2 regions of the Paenibacillus sp. FW126-R14 genome follow, and region 1 is predicted to be linked to the other one. Evidence: riboswitches for the same ligand, from Rfam matches in the RefSeq annotation. Region 1 holds a riboswitch; the other holds the start of a gene.
What was found. A riboswitch is a leader RNA that binds a small molecule or an ion and turns the genes downstream of it on or off. The one in region 1 is predicted to bind thiamine pyrophosphate.

Region 1 (3,215 bases):
ACTTCCAGTACTGCGCTGCACGAAAATGCGTCCGTCACCGGCAGAATTACGGAAGAAGTCGTGGCTGCTTTTCAACAAATTTCTATCGGCATTGAATCTCAAGCAACTTCTATTACGGATATCACGACTGCGATCCAAGAAGTGAACGAGACGGTGGAGGAGACTTCTTCCGCATCGAATACGATGAGCAGCAGATCCCGGGATACGGCCCGGATTACGCATGAAGGCAAAAGCCAAATGGAAGATCTTTCGCACAAAATCAATGACATTACCGTTATCGTGACCGAAACGTCCGACATCATGAATGAAGTCAACGAGGAAAACGTGAAAATCGGAAATATCGTAACAACGATTGCCGATATCGCCAATCAAACGAATCTTCTGTCGCTCAATGCTTCCATCGAGGCCGCGCGGGCAGGAGAGCATGGCAGAGGCTTTTCGGTTGTGGCCGGCGAGATTCGCAAGCTTGCGCTAAATGCGCATGTGGCTTCTACAGACATCTCCGAGATTTTAGGATCCATTCAACTTAAAGTTGAAACAGCTGTAAATAAGGTGGCAGTTGGCAAAACGGCCGTGGAATCGGGGAAAAAATCAGCGGATAGCGTCGATCACTTGTTCGAAGTCATTAACACGAACACGATTGAAGTCATGGAGCAAGCGGAGAATTTGCAGCGCATGAACCAGCAATTGCAGCTATCCTCTCAAAAGGTAGCCGAGGAAATGACGTCCGTCGCAGCGATTACCGAACAATCCGCCGCTTCGGTGCAGCAAGTATTGGCCAGCGCTGAAGTTCAGCAGAAGCGGGTGGAAGATATTGTTGACAGCATCAGCCAACTGAACGGTTTAACGAAGGATTTGCAGCATTTGATTGAAAAATAAGTTTGAAAAAAAGCATTGCCAAATATCGGTGAATCCGCTACAGTTAAGCCAAATGAATAGCAACACGGGTGCTTGATGAAGTCAGGCTGAGATAGTGGCCCTATGCCGCTGACCGTTAATCTGATCTGGGTAATGCCAGCGTAGAGAATTCGAGTGCCTTTCTGCACTAATTTTATGCCTGCCGCATCCCCGGTGGGCTTTTTTTGTCGTGTTCGCCTATCTCATTTTACAAATTCGATCTAAGAAAAGGAGTTGGAGCAACACATGGTACAAAAAGAAACAGGGGCAAAAGGGTTAAAATTAACCGATATTTTGGTGACGATCGTGATCGCGGCGGTATTTGGGGTGATTTATCGCATCTGGGGTCCGATGTACGATATCTTGAAACCGCTAGGTCTGCACGCAGAGCAGTTGAGCTACGGAATGTGGTTCATGGCGGCAACATTCGCTTTTCTTGTTATTCGCAAACCCGGCGTCGCCTTGCTCGCTGAAGTAGCGGCTGCGACGGTTGAGGCGCTTATGGGAGGATCTTGGGGTGTATCGACGCTGGTTTACGGCATTCTTCAAGGGCTTGGCGCCGAGTTGATATTTGCGGCATTTCTGTATCGCCGGGCGAATGTGAGCGTAACGGTCCTCGCGTCCTTTGCATCCGCAGCGCTTTCTCTGCTTGTAGATAAATATTACGGCTATATTGATCAACTAACGTTCTGGAACTACTGCTTGTTTATTGGGCTTCGTCTTGCGGGCTCTGCGATCATTGCAGGCGTATTCGCTTATTATTTGGCTGGGGCGCTGGCCCGCACCGGTGTGCTTAGTCTGGTTCGTCCTGTTTCGAAGAAAGACTACGACGTATTGGGGTAATGAACATGAGCGAGGAATTCGGCGTTGCCAATCTCAGGTTGAAATACCCTGGAGAAGAGGCCCCCTTGTTATTTCAGGGGGTTTCCTTTTCGGTGAAGCCGGGGGAGAAGGTTCTGCTGCTCGGTCCAAGCGGATGCGGCAAATCTACGCTGCTTCAAGTGCTGAGCGGGATTGTCCCCGATATTATCGAGCTTCCTCTCAAGGCGGACAGACTTGTGACCCCAAGCCGGTGGGGCTACGTGTTTCAAGATCCGGACGCGCAGTTCTGCATGCCTTATGTGGATGAGGAAATTGCTTTCGTCTTGGAAAATATGCAGGTTCCCCGCGGGGAAATGCCGGCGCGCATTGCCCGGTATTTGAGCTTGGTGGGGCTGCAGCTTGACGATACGCATATGCCAATCGGCATGCTGTCGCAAGGGATGAAGCAGCGTCTGGCGATTGCCAGCGTCCTCGCTTTAGAGCCGGAGGTGCTGTTTCTGGATGAGCCGACGGCGCTGCTCGATGAGGAGGGAACGAACCTCGTCTGGGAAACCATCCGCTCGATTAGCGCTGACAAAACTTTGGTTATTGTGGAGCATAAAATCAGCGGCATCCTCGATCTTATCGACCGCCTGATCGTCATCTCGCCGAATGGGGAGCTGCTTGCCGACGGCTCGCCTCAAGCCGTCTTTCATACGTACAAAAAAGAACTCGCCGACTACGGCATATGGTATCCCGGCGTTTGGGACGACTGTCACGCGGGGCGGGCAGCGGAGAGCGCTGCGGCCGGTGAGCTGCTTGCTGCGAGGCAGCAGGTAGTGACCTTTCACGAATTCGCGGGTCTTCGCGGCGGCAAGATTAAGACCTATGTGGATAACTTATGCGTCTATCCCGGTGATTGGATCACCGTCACCGGCGTCAATGGCGCAGGCAAAAGCTCGTTCCTGCTGGCTATCATGCGGCTTATCCCAACGCAAGGCAGGTGCTGGATCGAGGGCGTGAAGGGCAGCAAAATCGAGCAGCTTGCGGAGCAGGTCGGCTTCGTGTTCCAAAACCCCGAATTCCAATTCGTCACGAATTCGGTGGAGGAAGAGCTGCTCTACTCCTTGCCGGAGGCGGAGAAGGGGGACGGAGCCGGGCAGCAGGCCGCTCTGGAGGAGCTGCTGCGGCAGTACGACCTGCTCGCGCTGCGCAAGCGGCACCCGTTCCAGCTCTCGATGGGCCAGAAGCGCCGCTTGAGCGTGGCCTCCGCGATGGTGCGCGAGCCGCGCATCCTGCTGCTGGATGAGCCCACCTTCGGGCTTGACGCGCAGGGCACGATGCGCATGCTGGAGCAGCTGGAACGGCTGCGCGCAGGCGGAACGGTCATCGTGATGGTCACGCACGATGAAGAGATCGTCAAACGCTGCGCCACGCGCGTTTGGCGGGTTGAGAACGGCGTCGTAACAGAGACGGTGGCGGAGAACTCTGCGCCTCTTGCCGTATACGCCGGGGAA
Region 2 (3,215 bases), on a different contig from region 1:
TTTTGATTATGCTCAACGACGAGCATTTTCTCCTGCAGCTCAAAATGGGCAAGCAGCTCTTCAATCGTTCGGACCGTATCCGGAACCTCGACGCTTTGGCCGTTAATGTGCAGCTTCAATGCTGTGCAGCTCCTCTCCTTTTAATCGTTGGGGGTGGCCTTCCGCCCGCTCGGACGCTCCCGACAGATCGGGGCTAAAAGCTTGCAGATCAAGCTGCAAGGCGCCCATGCCCTCGCCTGCTACAAGACGAGCCATCGCTTTCCCCGTGATTGGGCTTAGCAAAATGCCATTGCGGTAATGCCCGCAGGCCGCAAATAATCCCTCATACTCCGGAACTTTGCCGATGTACGGCAGGCCGTCAGGGGTCTGGGGCCGCAGCCCTGACCAAGCCTTTTCCCACTCTGCTGCGCCGATCGCGGGCATCAACTGCTTCGCCCTGGCCATCAGCTCCGCGAGTCCGGCCAGCGACACCTTGCGGTCATAGCTGTTCGGCACGACCGTCGCCCCGACAAGCAGCCGTCCCCCCGCTTTGGGGACAATATAGCACCCCGGCGTGAACAGGGTCTTATGCAGCTCCCGCTTCTCGGTAAGAACCGAGAAGCACTCTCCCTTCACGGGAAACACCGGCAGGTCGATCCCGCTTCCGGCCAGGAGCCGGCCGCTCCACGTCCCCGCTGCTACGACCACGCTGCCGCCGTACAGCGGCCCCTCGGCCGTCATCACGCCGATGACGCGCCCGCGCTCCGTCAGCAGCCCCTGCACTTGGGCGAATTCTTGCAGCTTCGCCCCCAGCACCCGCGCTGCCTGCGCGAACGCCGCCGCCAGCTTCGGCGCCTCCACCTGCCCATCCTCCGGCAGGTACAAAGCTCCGCGCGTCGCCGTGCTCAGCGCGGGTTCAAGCGAAGCGGCTGCGGCTGCGCTCAGCCACTCCGCTCTTTCGCCCGCTGCGCGCTGGAGCTTCTCTCTGGCGCGCAGCTCCTGCTCTTGAACGTCGCTGAGCGCGACGTTCAAGAGGCCCTCGCGGACGAGGCCGATGTCGACGCCCGTGAGGCTCTTCAGTTCCTCGCTCAGCTTGGGGAACATCGCCCGGCTTTGCCGCGCCCACTGGAACAGCGGCCCCGTGTCCTCCATCTCGGACTGCGCTCCGAGCATGCCGGCTGCGGCTGCCGAGGCCTCCGTCCCCAGTCTGCTGCGTTCCAGCAGCGTGACGGACTGGCCTTGCTTCGCCAAGTAAAAGGCGATGGAGGCGCCTATCACGCCGCCGCCAACGACGATAACGTCACTCGTATGCTTCATAGCTCTCACCTCTTGTTTCTTCCGGCTGCACCGATTGCAGCTCACGGACATAAGCTTTTACTGTTTCCACGGGGTCCGCCGCCTCCCAAATGCCGCTCATGACAGCAATGCCGGCGGCTCCGGCTTCCAGTACGGGCCTCACCTTCTCGGGTGCTATGCCGCCGATGGCGATCACAGGGATCGCCACTTGACCCGCCACCTTCCGCAGTTGTTCGAGGCCTCTGGGCGGAGCGCCCAACTTCGATTTCGTCGCAAAAATATGGCCGTACATGACGTAATCGGCCCCCTCTGCCTCCCGCTTTACGGCTTCTTCCATGCTGTGTACGGATACTCCCGTACGATGCAAGCCTTGGGAGCTTTCCCGTATCATGGGGAGCTGCGGAGAACTTTCCGGGAGATGCAAACCGCCTAGCCCGGCAGCGCCGGCCATCCACGGAAAGCCGTTTATGTAAAGGCTTCGCGCAGGCACCCCTTTATCCACCAAATCCTGTATGCCTATGAAAATTTCATCCATTGGCTTCGCTTTTTCCCGAATATGTATGGCTGTAACGTAGGGGTGAATCCGGGCCGCAACTGCCGCCAGATCTTTCCACGCCAGCTTGCCATTCGAGATGACATGCAGCTCGTACCGGGACATTTGGAGTCCGCCTCCTTACCTTGATCTGTTGTATCGATAGGTGATGGCACGATCAGCGCCAACGCAAAAAAACCACTTTTCCAAAGAAAAGTGGTTGTAGGTTGCCCGCATAATAAACATGCACAAATGAGGCGCCAAAGTCCGGTTTCCACTTTCCTCCGCTGGTATGACCCAGTTCAGGTTCAAAGGGTCCAGATTTCTCCGTCTCAGCCTTTCGGCGCCCCTAGGGATACATTCGTATTCATTTGTTCATTATCATAACACGGTATCCAGCGGTTGGAAATAAAAAAATTTCCATCCCGTTTTATCCTAGTCACCCAAGCCTGTTGCTCTTATAATAGGGGGAACGCTTACCTCGGCCTTACGCACATATTGTCAGGAAGGATGAACATCTAAGATGCTGTCTCACTTGAATCGTCAACTAGAAAAAATCTTGCCGCTCATCACGCCGGCCAGCGTACTCATCGGTGTTTTGCTCGGCAGCCATTTATCCGGGTTCACCTTTTTATCGCCATGGCTATTCGCTTTTATGACCTTTTCGGGCAGCATTAGCTCCAGCTTCAGAGAATTTGTCAAGGTTGTCGTTCAGCCTCTCCCGCTCATCGCCACGCTGCTGATTTTGCATGCAGGCATGCCGCTCATTGCGCTTGGGCTCGGACACGCCGTATACAGCCATGAACCGTTAACCATCACGGGCCTCATTCTTGCTGCGGCCATTCCGACAGGAATTACCAGCGTCGTCTGGGTCTCCATTTATCGCGGAAATATCGTGCTCACGCTTTCCATTATTCTCATGGACACCGTTCTTTCGCCATTCGTTGTTCCTTACACGCTATCTGCGCTCGTCGGAACGAAGGTTCAGATGGATTCCCTTGCCATGATGAAAGGGCTGCTCTTCATGATCGTCGTCCCTTCCCTGCTCGGCATGCTGCTGAACCAATGGACCAAGGGCAATATCAAAGTGAAATGGAGCGGCCGCCTAGGCCCTTTTTCTAAAATATGCATGGGCATCGTAGTCGCTATCAACAGCTCCGTGATCGCGCCTTACTTGCGTGATATTAATCCCAAGCTGCTTGGGATGGCTGGATTTGTACTAGCCCTTGCTTCGCTAGGCTACATCCTGGGGTGGGTCGTCGCGAAGCTGATGAAGTGGGAACAGGATGTTGTAGTGGCGCTTACTTTTAACAGCGGCATGCGGAATATTAGCGCCGGCGCCGTGCTCGCTGTGGCTTATTTCCCGCCTCCGGTCGCCATTCCGGTTGTTCTGGGGATGCTGTTTCAG

Region 2: it holds a riboswitch for thiamine pyrophosphate, as region 1 does, so the genes downstream of both, AC3WRW_RS07080 (thiamine phosphate synthase) here and AC3WRW_RS14895 (ECF transporter S component) in region 1, are expected to answer to the same signal.

Annotation. Positions count from the first base shown of each region.
Region 1 covers NZ_JBYTBS010000020.1:77,039-80,253, forward strand. The annotation lists gene AC3WRW_RS14890 (methyl-accepting chemotaxis protein) at 1-879, shown strand, start outside; TPP riboswitch at 934-1,043, shown strand; gene AC3WRW_RS14895 (ECF transporter S component) at 1,144-1,740, shown strand; gene AC3WRW_RS14900 (ABC transporter ATP-binding protein) at 1,746-3,215, shown strand, end outside.
Region 2 covers NZ_JBYTBS010000007.1:95,355-98,569, reverse strand. The annotation lists gene thiS (sulfur carrier protein ThiS) at 1-119, opposite strand, end outside; gene thiO (glycine oxidase ThiO) at 103-1,296, opposite strand; gene AC3WRW_RS07080 (thiamine phosphate synthase) at 1,280-1,933, opposite strand; TPP riboswitch at 2,070-2,168, opposite strand; gene AC3WRW_RS07075 (bile acid:sodium symporter family protein) at 2,331-3,215, shown strand, end outside.